Regions from separate parts of the Pseudoalteromonas sp. 5Ae-yellow genome, predicted to be linked through region 2. Evidence: riboswitches for the same ligand, from Rfam matches in the RefSeq annotation. Region 2 holds a riboswitch; the other holds the start of a gene.

Region 1 (6,921 bases), on a different contig from region 2:
GTTTCGATTCCCGATTTAACACCTTTTAAAATAATACTGGCAGTTAAAATAAGCATAAGCGGCGTAAATACAAAATTACGAAGCACTGAGTCGCTATGTAAAAATTCGCTTGCGCCTGTGAAACCTAAAAAGGTTGTTATGGGTTCAATAGCGTAGGAGAGCATCCACCCTGCTACTATTGAGTAAAAACTTAGCATAACAACTGCGCCCGCAAGTCCTATATAACCTGCTGCCGCACCCACTTTACGGTTAGTGCTTTGCCATGCATCGCCCAATGCTTTTACCGGGTTAGCTTGTGCTTTGTGACCTAAATAAAGTTCTGTATACAATGCAGGGAGCGCAAGTAAAAATATAACAATAAAATAAACCAGTAAAAAAGCGCCGCCGCCATGGTTGGCCGCTTGCGTAGGAAAACCCCAAATATTACCTAAACCCACTGCTGCGCCAGCAGCGGCTAAAACAAAACCAAGTCGGCTTTGAAACCCATCACGCACTTGTGCCATACATCTACAAATCTGTTATTATTTTGATTATTGTGAATTAAACCATATTTCATGCCAGCTGAGTAATAAAATTGTACCCAGCCTTTATTAGGGGCGTTAACCGCTCACAATATCAGCGACTTCTTTTGCTTTAGGGCTTTTATGACTGAACACTATTTTAAAAACGCCTTGAGTATTACTTCAACTCAATTAGTAAACTTGTCTTTAGCTAGTAACAGTATTTTATTATTTAATGCTAAAACACTTGAGCTTAGTGACTTTAATTTGCCCGATTGCTTAAGCCCGGTTGAGTTAGCCATTATAAACCGCCGCAAAAGCCCGCAAGCTAAGCAAGAGTATTTAGCTACGCGGTTATTGTTAAAGCACCTTATTAAAATAACGCAGCCGCAACATGCGCACGTAGCCCTTAATAAAATGAGTACAGAATTTGACGAGGCAAGCTCAAAGCTGCAAGTACATGTAAGTGATGATGTTATTAATACCTGTATTTCGCACTCGCATGGTTTGGTTGGGGTCGCGCTAAATTTTGATAAAAGTGAGTTTGGTTTTGATATTGAAAAAGTAAGCCTAAAGCGCCCGTTTGAAAAGCTCGCTAAGCATTTTTATCATAATGGTGAAATTTCACTTATTACCGAGCCAACTAATACCCAAGCCCAAGCAGATACGTTTTTTAGAATTTGGACATTAAAAGAGTCACTTGCTAAAGCCACCAGCCGCCCTATTGCAAAACTACTTAGCCCCAATGTGTTTGACGAATTACATAGTGCAAAGCTAAGTGCTAGCAGTAATCGCGTTACTGTAGCTGATAGCAGTGACAGCAATGTTTGTTTTGATGTGAGTGTGGTGCATAAAAAAAGCATCGACTGGCGATGCTTTTTATTAAATGACTTTATTAATTAATTTTGTTAAGTAACTTTACTAGTTAATTTTACTAGGTGATTTTCCTGAATAGCCGCTTCTTAATAGTAAAATTATTTACGCAGCAAAATCGTTTTCTAATAAACGGCTATGAATAGACTGTACTACGTTATCTGACTCAGTTTGCTCTACTAAAAAGCACAGGTTGTGCTTACTAGCACCGTGGCAAATTAATCGAATGTTAAAGTCTTTTAGTACACTCATTAAGTTCATTTCGTGTTGGCGTAATTGAATCTCAGAGCCAATAAGTGCTACCAGTGTTAAATTGTTTTCTACCGACACATGGCAAAACTCTGCAAGCTTATCTAGGCATTCTTGGTCAAGCTCTGGACGCGAGGCGTTTTGCGCGTTATCAAGCGTTATAGCTACGCTAATTTCAGATGTGGTTACCAAATCTACCGATATATTGTATTCACTTAATAGTGTAAATACGCGTGCTAAAAAGCCACTAGCTAGTAGCATTTCTGGGCTTTTAAGCGTAAGCAATATTTGGTTTTTACGTTGCGTTACTGCGCGTATGCCTGGTTGCTGCGATTTTTCGCGCTCAATCCATGTACCGCCACGCTCTGGCTCGCGGCTAGAACCTACAAACACGTTAATGTGGCTGCGGCTTGCTGGTAAAATAGTCGCTGGGTGCAATACTTTTGCGCCAAAGGTTGCCATTTCGGCGGCTTCGTCAAAGCTTAAACGTGCAATAGGCGTCGCTTTTGCGCACAAACGCGGGTCGGTGCTAAAAATGCCCACTACGTCGGTCCAAATATGCACGCTTTTAGCGTTAATTGCTTCAGCTAAAAGTGCAGCGCTGTAGTCAGAACCACCACGTCCAAGCGTTGTTGTTTGGCCGTATTCGTCACTGCCAATAAAGCCCTGAGTAACAATTACTTGCTTATCTAATAACGGGATTAAAAATTCTTTAGCGGCTTGCGCTGTGGCTGCAACATTAGGCGTTGCTTTACCAAATTGGCTGTCGGTTTTAAGCACCTTGCGCACATCAAAGCGATCGGCATTTAAACCTTGTAAACGCAGCACCTGAGCAAACAAATACGACGATAAACGCTCACCAAAGCTAAGTAGCTCGTCGTGTTGCTGATCGGTTGTTAGTGGCTCTTGAGCCAATGTTTGAAATGCTTTTAGGGTTTCGTTAAAGCCAACCGCTAAATCGGCATCAAGCGATAACTCATCTAAAATAGTTTGTTGAATAGCAAGCACGCCGTTTATGTGTTCTTGGCGCTCACTTGGGGTAATACTTGATTTACACAGTGCAACTAAATGGTTAGTTACGCCGGCACTGGCGCTCACGGCAACAATACGTACGCTTTTATCTGCAACAATAATTTCGCTACAGCGACTCATCGCTTCAAAATTTGCAACACTGGTTCCGCCAAATTTGGCAACGATGTAATCTGATTTTGCGCTTAACTCTGTTTGTGGCACTGTTTGTGGCACTGATTGGGTAGTCATTTAGTCTCCTTTCGCGGTATCCAAACCGCAATAAAACAAGAAGAACTTGGCAAAGGAATGCTTGAAGATAAGTCCACTGCCAGAAGCTCTCCACCTATATTGGTGACAGTTTTGAGGATTCAGCCCCATAAACCGAAAAACAATGACGACGTACCATTATTTTCCTCGGCGAGTACTTCCCTCCTTAATGATCATCGGCTTTCGTCGCCTAACATTAAGTACCTAAGTATCGCACCTCTTCTGAATGCTTTATTAACCAGTGGCTAATAAAACAAAACCCCACTAAGTAGCGGGGCTTTGAAAGTTATCGTTTAGACGTCTAGCTGTCAAGCATTTAATAATTTATGAGTTAAATAAAACTGCCCATGTAATACGAGCCCGCATATCCAACCGTGTAACAAATTAATAAATGCAGCGATAACCGCAAGTAGCTCATAAAGGTAAGCGCTTTAACTTTACTCATGGCAATAATGCCCGCAGCCGAACCAATAATAAGCATTGAACCGCCCACACCCGTTGCATACGTAAACGACAACCAATGTTGTTGGCTCATTACTATATCGGCTTTTAATAATGCAGCGGTAAGCGGTACGTTATCGACCCCAGCTGATAATATGCCCATTAAGTAGTTTGCGTATTCTGGTGCCATTACCGTGTATAGGTCGGTAAATTTACTCAACATACCAATTTCTTTAAGTGCGCCAACAAGTAAAAGTACACCTACAAAAAACAATAATGTGTCGTATTCTATATCGCGAACAAAATCGATTATGTCTTTGTTTATGTCTTTTTTGCGCATTAAAAATTGCGCCACTAAAAACATCACTGATAAGCCAAACAAAAAGGTTAATAGAGGCGGTACACTGTAAATTACACTCAACGTAAGTGTGCTCACTACGGTAGATAAAAATATAACAGCAATGGTTATGTCGGTTTTTTCAATGCGGGTTTTACCTGCACTAGCAAACTCAACACGCCCTTTCATACCTATAGACAGTAGCGCGGCTAGTAACATAACGCTTGTAAGTGCTGGCGCTATAAGCAGTAATAAATGAGCTATGGTTACTTTGCCATCTAAAAATATCATTAGCGTGGTTACGTCACCTGTTATTAGCGATACCCCACCTGAGTTAACCCCAAACACAATAAGCGTGGCATATTTAATAAGCTTTTTAGGTTCAAGTTTTAACGACATAACAACTGCAAGCGATATAAGCGTGGCTGTTACGTTGTCTGAAATCGACGAAAACAAAAATGCAAAACCACCCACCAAAAACATGAGCTTTTTTTCGCTAATACTTTTTGGCATAACGCGATGGACAATATTTTCTATAAACCCCTTTGAGTTTAAATACGCTACAAAGGTCATTGCAGCCATTAAAAATAACCATAACGAGGCAATTTCTAAAATATTTTCATTTAGGAGGTGTTGAATTGTATCGGGGCTTTGCCCGTGTAGAGGGTATATAAAAAGAAGAATCCAGCAAAGCGTACCAAAAAACAGCGTGGTTTTAGCTTTATTGACATGGATTATATCTTCTATAACGATCAGTAAAAATGCAATCGCTATCAGGGTTAGAATAATCGAGGAAACCATGGTAGTTAAACAACCTTTGATATAGTTTTAAAGAACACACAAATAACATTCCATTTCATGTGCCTATTTTCGGCGGGAATTTTAGCACTGCCTCTATGCAAAAACTATTATTAAATGGTCTTAAAAACGAATACTATATACAGACAAGGTTAATTAAAAATACGTAATAATGAGTCTTCTAAAAGAACTCAATAATAAAATACTAGGATGTTGTAACCCCTTATGATCCCAGCTAAAAAGCAGCTAAACACCATAACCGAACATTGGGGTGTATTAGAGCTATTATTTAAACGTTTTAAAATGGCTGACTTTAGCCTAAAAGACGTACAAAACGCGATTAAGCAAAAGCAGCCTACGTGGTCAAACGAACGTATTTATAAAGAAACAAATCGTTTGTTAAACCAAGATATTTTAATTCCACTGGCTAAATCCTCACAGCTTGAAATAAATCGTGCCATTGCCGATTTTGCTACTTTTTTACTGCAAGAAGAACATTTAGGCTTAGCGCAAGAAATTAGCGTATTAGTCGACGACCTTGCACGTTTAGGAAATCGCCTAGATAACGCTGGCGAAATAGAAGACTTTGACGACTTACGCCGCTACAGCCGTATTATGGATGATCGGGTGCGTAAAATAATGAAGCTCTATACGCACAACGAAAACGCTATTTTAAATATTGTTGAACAAGCTAAATCTAATAATGCAGTGCAATCGCTGCAAAAGCGTTATAAAGCGGTAATAGAAGCCTTTGACGAATACATAGAGCCCATGCTTGAAATGATTGATATTCGCGGTGAATTTCATGCGTGTTTTACCCTCATTGAAGAGCAAATAAGTAAGCAAATACTGCACATTGAGCGCTCAGGTAAAGCGTACAACTACAAACGTATGCTTGAGCAATTACGTACCCGTATACTCGAAATGCATTTAGTGGGTCGAGAAAGCTTACGTAAAAGTGCCGATATGCTTATGCCGCTGCGCGAAGAGTTACGCCGTAATAACTTAATTACTCGCCAAGCAGCTAAAGTACTCGGGCTTGTACGTAAAAATGGCGTAGACAACATGCTAAGTGCGGTGCAGCCACATTTTGTAAGCGACGCACAGCGATATTCACTTGGTCAGCAACGCCATATTGTGGCTTACATGGCAAGCTTGGTGGAATTTGAACACGAAGAATACCAATTGCCAGATCAACAAGACGTGCCTGCATTTGTTACGCCTAATATTCCTGACTACAACGATGTTAAAACCAGCTTTGCTAAGCGCTTTAATAAAAAACGCAAAAAGCCACAGCCCTTGCTGCAATTTTTAGACGAAAGCTACCCAGATCTCGATGCCGACGAAATGCTATTTTTGTATCAAAAATTAGTTAGCGACAGCGATATTAAAATAATTCAAAGTGATGAAAAAGCCCGCGTAAAAATTGCCGGTCAGCACTTTTCTTTATATCCATTTAATTCAGAGCCTCAGCCAGATTCAAAGGCAGGTAAATAAACCATGACACACATAAACTTAGACGAGCTAACCCATCTACAAGCCATAAATAAAAAATTAGTAGCGGGTTATCACATTTGCGAGCAAGACAACGTAATGTGGCAAGAGCTTGACCAACACATAGAAGACTACACCGCCCTATTTACCGCCCTAGGTAACGATTTAAAACGCGACAGCCGTGGCTTTTATTATTTTGGTAGCGACGAGAGCACGCCAAATATGGGCAAAATATCTCGCGCTATCGCGCTTACCATTTACATTTTAATTGAGCACTACGCCAATACGGGTAAAGACCCAATGCGCGCATTGTTTGACGACATAAACGATTTAGAGCTTATGCAAACGCTGGTGCAAATTAACAAGCATCTGTTTGATCAGCTTGAGATATTTTCGGGATCGGACCTGCGTAAAGACGTATACCTGCGCATGGTGCGCTTAGGGTTAGCCCGTGAAGTAGAAGGCGGCTTTATGCTACAAGCGCCAATTCACCGCTACATAGATGCATTAATGGAAGTAAACGAAGAAACCTACATTACGGAGGACGAGGAATGAAAAATCTATACGGACTAAGTAAACTCGCCCTACTTAACACCGCAGGCTATGCAAAGTGTGTGATCCCGCTTGATAAAAGCAGCTCTATTTGCGCGCCAAATAACACAGGTAAAAGCTCGGTTATTAACGCCTTGCAGTTTCCGCTTATTAACGATTTGCGCTTAACAGAATGGGACGGACACGATTTAGATGAAACCCGTAAGTTTTATTTTTCATCCGATCAGTCTTACATTTTACTCGAAGCTAACTTGCCTCATGGCTCGGTAGTGATTGGTGTTGCAGGACTTGGTAAAATTGCCGGTTATGCGCATCAGTACTTTTGTTATCAAGGAAAGCTTGATTTAGAGCAGTACACGCAAGGTAAAACCATTATTAAATTTACCAAGCTGTTCAACC
Region 2 (6,921 bases):
AAACCTTCTTCTTTATCTGCAGCAAATGTAGATGCGCTAGTTGCAGCCAACGCGATAGCGATTGTAAGTGATTTTAATTTCATTGTTTTCTTCCCATTTTTAACAACTAATAAATTGTAGCTAATCAATACTAGCTCAATCAGTTTTATATAGACTAACTGAGCCTTTGTTAATCAATACTTAACGAAAAATAAAGTTTATAACTTTTTTCAATACCCTGTAACAACACACAACCACTTACTATAGGCGAAATTAAAACTTTATTGAAAAATAAGTATAGTAGTTTTTGTAGATTAGTATTGAGCAAGGAATGTAAAGCAATTAAATAAAATACACTTAGTATATGCACAGAAATATTGCCTCACTTTAATTCGGCGCATAATACCACCTGATCTTGCATTCCCAAACATATATGCTCACATTTGGTTGAAAAATGACTCTTTTGAATCATGTAGTTACATTGATTTCTAATAGTTAAGTACCACAAAAAGTCTGGTAATCATTATCATTTATCGGTGCAGCCTGAAACTCTGATAGCTTTTCATCATCAGAATACGGGTTATCCGCTATTCTCATAAAGCGCTGTAGCAACTCACTAGACCCTGCAGCATTATACTCTGCAATTATTTTTTCGATCACATGATTACGAGGAATTACACGAGGATTTGCCGCTCTCATTACTTCATAACTATTATCGTCGGTTAAGCTTACCCACTTAGCTCTCCATTCAATTAGCGACTCAGGTATTACTGTTTCTTCTTTTAAGGATTCAGTAAGCGCATCGAAGGTATTGGTGTAATCGAGCTGGTTATCTTTTAATAGTGTTAGCAACTCTGCGATTAACTCGCCATCACTGCAGCTAGATTCATTTAAACCCAGTTTTTGTTCCCACATAGCAGTAAACTCAATATTAAATTGCTCAGCAAAGCTATTAATGTATGGCGTCATTAACGTAACAGCCTGCTCGTCATCATCATTAATAAGTGGTATTAAACTCTCGGCCAAGCGTGCGCAGTTCCAGTTAGCTATATTAGGTTGATTACCGAATGCATAGCGGCCTTGTTTGTCTATAGAGCTAAATACGGTATCAAAATCAAAGCTATTCATCATGGCACACGGACCGTAATCAATGGTCTCTCCGCTAACTAGTGTATTATCTGTATTCATTACTCCGTGAATAAAGCCAACACGCATCCAGCTCACAACTAGCTTAACTTGGTTTTTAATCACAGCGCCTAAAAATGCTAAATAGCGCTGTGGTCCTGTGTCGGTTATTTCTGGATAATGTCGCTCTATAGCTAAATCAGCTAAATTTTTAAGCCCTTCAACATCGCCTTGCGTCGCTAAATATTGAAACGAGCCAACGCGAATATGACTGGTTGCTAAACGAGTAACTATTGCGCCTGCTTGTGGTGGGTTACGATAAACCGTTTCACCGCTGCCAACGACCGCTAAACATCGGGTAGTTTTAATGCCTAGTGCATGCATTGCTTCGCTCATTACGTATTCACGAATAGCGGGCCCAAGTGCACAACGGCCATCACCCCCTCTTGAATAAGGAGTAGCGCCAGAGCCCTTCAATTGAATATCCCATAACTGGTTTTCATTGTCAGTAACAGCCCCTAATAAGTGGGCTCGTCCGTCACCTAAACGTGGTGAAAAATGTCCAAATTGGTGCCCAGAGTAACCAAGTGCTACTGCAGGAATCGCCTGCTTTTCATTACCGCTAAAAGTATTAGCACGTAAATCATCAGCGACATTAATATTAAACTGTTTTGCTAAGCTCTCGTTCCACAGCAATAACTGAGGGGAGGCAACACTTGCAGGGAAATCTTCAATCGCGAAGTTTTCCGCAATATCTGTGTATCTTGGCACTAATTTCATGGTAATTCCTATTATTGCTGACTTATACCCACGCGGTTATCACCTACACCATAGGCCACAATTAAGCTTAGCTCTTGCATACTTAAACCACTTTGCTTTTGCATTTCATTAAAAAAGGCTTGGGCTGCACTCAGTGATTTTTTGGTTTGTAAGCCGCCGTCTATAATTTTATGAGCACGCAAATAATTCTCTACATCGCGTGATAGTAAAAAAGTATCTTTACCAAGTGCTCGTAGCGCATAAGGCCCTGTATTTCCGCCTAAACGCGAACCATGCTTTTTTAAATACGCCCATAAACCAATAATATCGTCTGTTGGCCAACTAGCGACAAACTGGCTAAAACTGCCATGTTCTTGTGCTATTTCGTGGATCATGTAAGCATTTTCGGTAATTGTTTTTACTTTTTTATAGTTACGAACAATTCGCTCATCCGTTGCTTTTTGTTCCAGCATATCGGGTGGCATCATTAATAACTTATCAACGCTAAAATCCCAAAAAACCTCTCTAAAGCCTGCCCACTTATTATTTATGACTGACCAATAAAAGCCGCTTTGAAATACTTTTCGAGTAAATTCTTCAAGCCAATCGTCGTCACTTAACGTGCTTAGTTGTTTTTTAGATAGCGGTTTTGCAAGTAATAACTTAAGCATTTTTTCAGAGCCTTTTCGCTCTACCGCTCGCTTATAAATATCGCTAAATTTTTCCATACTAATTAAATACCTCACTACTTATATTGCTAGTGTACGAGAAAAGCACCTAATACGTAACCACCCCTCTTTTCGATGAATTAATCTGTATTTAGTCGCTTGACACCTAGACGGCTAAAATGCTTTAATCGCCGTAATTACCCTATTTAAATTGCACAGGTTTGTAAGTTTTACTCTATAAACAGGTGCAAAGGGCTAGAAGAGGTGCGTTATTCAGGTAGCGTATGTTAGGAGCGCAAACTCCAGTGAGCATACGTGAGGGGAATTAACGCCGAGAAGTAATCACTTTTGCGAAGTGTTTATTTCGGGCGACTAGGTTGAACCCTAGCGACTGTCACCAATAGCTGCTTATAACAAGCAGCTTATTAGTTTGGTGGAGAGCTTCTGGTCTTAAATATTAAGGCCGTGCGCCCTATTATTTTAAGCCCATTCGCTCTTCGAATTATTAGTTCGAACGATGTTAATGCGGCTCCTTCCATAAAGCTTTTTAACTCTTCGAATAATACCAATTACATTAAATTAGTTATCGCTAAAATGATCACGTTTTTAATAAAATTGGTACAAATTATAAGTTCGTGAGAGATGATCAACAACTTCAATTTAAACGACTACTCACTGTGGACCGCGCTCGTTACGCCATTTGATCAACACGGCGATGTTGACTACAACACGTTAACTAAGCTGGTTAGCGAGCAAGAAGCGGCACATAACGGTATTCTACTACTTGGTAGTACGGGCGAAGGCTTGGCGCTAACGCAAGAAGAGCAGCAAGCCATTGTTGAACACGTATGCCAGCTAAAACCAGCGGTACCATTAATGGTTGCTGTGGGTGGTAGTAACTTAAAGCAACAAATTGAGTGGGTTAACTATTGTAATACACTACCCATTCATAGCTTTTTACTTGGCTCACCCCTTTATGCAAAGCCCGGCGCTATAGGCCAAACTCATTGGTTTGAAAGCCTACTTAATGCAAGCGCTCACCCGTGTATGCTTTATAACGTACCGGGGCGCAGTGCTGTTAGCATCCCAACGGCAACAATTCAAAACTTACAAAACAATAAAAATTTATGGGCGTTAAAAGAAGCGAGCGGCAGCATTGCTCAGTTTGAAGCTTACCGCCAAGCTGCGCCTAATTTAGCTATTTTTAGTGGCGACGATGCGCTAATGCCTTATTTTGCACAAGCAGGTGCAAAAGGCTTAGTGTCGGTAGCTGCAAATGCATGGCCCGCACAAACTCACGAGTTTGTTAAACGCAGTTTAAGTGGTCAACATCCTAATTTATTTGCTCAGTGGACTAGTGCCATTAATAGCCTATTTGCTGTCGCAAATCCCATTCCCGTAAAGGTATTGATGCATTTACAAGGCCGCTTAAGCAGCCCGCAACTTCGTCCACCTTTAACACACCTTGAGTTAACTCAAACCGATTGCATCACAACTGCAAACAACACCATTTTATCTTGGCATTAAATACAGGTTTTTATAATGAGCTGGTTAGAACTATTAAATAATTTAGAATCGGGCGCAGTACGCGCAGCATCACAAAACGAAAGCGGCCAATGGCAAGCTAACGTAGAAGTAAAAAAAGGCATTTTAGAAGCCTTTAAAAATGGCACTAATACTGAGTTTGCAGGCGGTTTTGTTGATAAACACAACTTAGCTCCACAAGAGTTTAGTACTGATGATGGCGTGCGTATGGTGCCGGGTGGCTCTAGTGTTCGCCGTGGTGCTTATGTTGCTAAAGGCACGATTATTATGCCACCAGCGTATGTAAACATCGGTGCATATATCGACGAAGGCACAATGGTAGATAGCCACGCATTAGTTGGCTCGTGTGCACAAGTAGGTAAAAACGTACATTTAAGTGCAGCAGTGCAGCTTGGTGGTGTACTTGAGCCAATTGGTGCAAGCCCAGTAGTTGTCGAAGACGATGCATTTATTGGCGCAGGCTGCGTTATTGTTGAAGGTGTAGTCATTAAAAAAGGCGCAGTGCTTGCACCAGGCGTGCGTTTATCTGCGACTATTCCAGTTTACGACTGCGTAAACGAGCGCCAACTAGATAAAGGCGAGCCTATTCCTGAATATGCCATTGTAATACCGGGCTCTCGTCCTGCGTCAAACGAATGGGCACGTAAGCAAGGTCTAAGTATGTCGTGTGCGTTAATTGTCAAATACCGCGACGAACAAAGCGATGCATCATTATTACTTGAAGAGGTTTTACGATAATGAGCTTTTTGAGCACGCCTATCAAAACTGCTGTAAATACTATTACACAACAACTTGATACACCTTTTTTTGTTTACGACTTAGATAAACTAAACACGCATCTTGCGCGTTTAGTTGCACAAACCGACGTAAAACTTTGGTACGCCGTAAAAGCAAACCCACTGTCTAAAATTATTCAAAGCTTAGACAACGCCGGTTTTAATTTTGACGTAGCAAGTAAAGGTGAGCTTGAGCAAGTATTAGCACAAGGTATTAGCTCACAGCGCGTGCTCAACACGGGGCCTGCAAAAAGCCCCAAACAAATTAAACACTTTATTGAGCGCGGCGTACGTATATTTGTAGCCGAAAGCCTCAATCAAGTCCGTTGGTTAAACCAACAAGCACAACTACAAAACACGCAGTTACAAGTACTTTTACGTGTACAGTTGCGCTGGCCTGAAGGTGAAAAAAACCCATTGGGTGGCGACAGCCTTACCCCATTTGGTTTGGGTTGTGATGAGTGGCAAGCACTCAATGTAGCTGACTACCCTGCGCTTAAATTTGACGGCCTGCATATTTTTCAGTGGGGCAACATGCTTAGCACGCAAAAGCTAAGCGACTTGTGGTCACAAATGATTGCACCTCTTAGCCAACTTGCCAGCGATTTAAATATTAGCTTTAAGATTCTCGATTTAGGCGGCGGTTTAGGTATTCCTTATACACAAAACGAAGCAACACTTGATTGGGATGACTTAATTGCTGCGCTCGCTAAAATTAAAAATGATGCGGGTGTAGAAGAGCTATGGATGGAACTTGGTCGCTATGCCGTTGGCGAATGCGGTCATTACGCAAACCCAGTAGTAGAGCGCAAACAAAACTACAATCAAGAACAAGTAATTTTAAGCGGCGGTATAAATCACTTATTACGCCCTGCTGTTACCAGCCAAGATTTCCCTGCTGCGTTACTGCGTGAATCCAGTGCAAAAACTCAAGCGGTCACTTTATACGGCCCACTTTGTACAGCGCTTGATTGCTTGGGTGAACATAACTTACCAAGCGATTTAAATGAGTACGACTGGCTAGTGTTTAGCCAATGCGGTGCTTACGGCTTTACCGAAAGTATGCCGTATTTTTTATGCCATGAGCTAGCTGGCGAGTACACCTTGCAAAACGGTACACTTACCTGTGTTCGCCAAGCCGAAAATGCCAGCCACTACTTAAGGTAATAATCATGAGTAATACAACACACATTAGCCAAGAGAACATTGTAGTAGGGGAAGTTGCAAACGGCTTACCACTTACAATTCCTGTGTATCGTTTAAAAGGTGATGGCACAGGGCCAAGTGTTTACATTCAGGCCAATATGCATGGCGCTGAAGTGCAAGGTAACGCAGTTATTTTTCAGCTGCTTGAGCAATTAAAACACCTTAACCTTAGTGGCGATATTACCCTTGTACCTTATGCAAATCCGATTGGTTGTAATCAAAAATCTGGCGAGTTTACCCTTGGCAGGTTCGATCCGATTACGGGCACTAATTGGAATCGCATGTATCACTACAATAAAAATTTAGTGGCACAGTTTGCACAAAATCATACTCAGTATGACGACGCTACATTAAAAAGTAACTTCAAACAGGCACTTATTGACGAAGTAGACAGCAAACTTAACGGCCCTGCTTATTTACTCAATACGGGTAAACGCATTGCGCTTAACTTACAAAAGCTCGCTCATCAGGCTGATATAGTACTCGATTTACACACAGGCCCTATTTCAAGCAAGCATCTGTACTGCCCAAGCTATGCAACCGACAGCGCACGTTACTTTAATATTGAACATGTATTGCTTATTCCTAGTGATTTTGACGGCGCTATGGATGAAGCTAACTTTTGCCCATGGTGGCATTTAAGTGATGCACTTAGCGGACAAGGTCGCGAATTATCAATACCTGTAGAAGCATTTACTGTAGAGCTAGGCAGCCAAGAAAAAATAGACTTAAAAGAAGCATTAAACGATGCAAACAGCATTTTAAGTTACTTAAATCACAAAGGCGTATTACAAAACGCACCGCATACGCCAGCTAATATGACTCGTTATGCATGTAATTTAGATGACTACTTTGCCTATTAC

What was found. A riboswitch is a leader RNA that binds a small molecule or an ion and turns the genes downstream of it on or off. The one in region 2 is predicted to bind lysine.
Region 1: it holds a riboswitch for lysine, as region 2 does, so the genes downstream of both, lysC (lysine-sensitive aspartokinase 3) here and dapA (4-hydroxy-tetrahydrodipicolinate synthase) in region 2, are expected to answer to the same signal.

Annotation. Positions count from the first base shown of each region.
Region 1 is NZ_JACGWD010000072.1:11,720-18,640, reverse strand. Features, by position in the region: gene H4J63_RS16470 (sodium-dependent transporter) at 1-503, opposite strand, end outside; gene H4J63_RS16465 (4'-phosphopantetheinyl transferase superfamily protein) at 645-1,403, shown strand; gene lysC (lysine-sensitive aspartokinase 3) at 1,479-2,882, opposite strand; lysine riboswitch at 2,958-3,130, opposite strand; gene nhaD (sodium:proton antiporter NhaD) at 3,232-4,479, opposite strand; gene H4J63_RS16450 (hypothetical protein) at 4,702-5,973, shown strand; gene H4J63_RS16445 (condensin complex protein MksE) at 5,977-6,525, shown strand; gene H4J63_RS16440 (ATPase) at 6,522-6,921, shown strand, end outside.
Region 2 is NZ_JACGWD010000001.1:74,745-81,665, forward strand. Features, by position in the region: gene H4J63_RS00320 (OmpA family protein) at 1-83, opposite strand, end outside; gene H4J63_RS00325 (YdiU family protein) at 475-1,884, opposite strand; gene H4J63_RS00330 (DNA-3-methyladenine glycosylase I) at 1,896-2,591, opposite strand; lysine riboswitch at 2,783-2,983, shown strand; gene dapA (4-hydroxy-tetrahydrodipicolinate synthase) at 3,174-4,058, shown strand; gene H4J63_RS00340 (2,3,4,5-tetrahydropyridine-2,6-dicarboxylate N-succinyltransferase) at 4,074-4,814, shown strand; gene H4J63_RS00345 (PLP-dependent decarboxylase) at 4,814-6,019, shown strand; gene H4J63_RS00350 (succinylglutamate desuccinylase/aspartoacylase family protein) at 6,025-6,921, shown strand, end outside.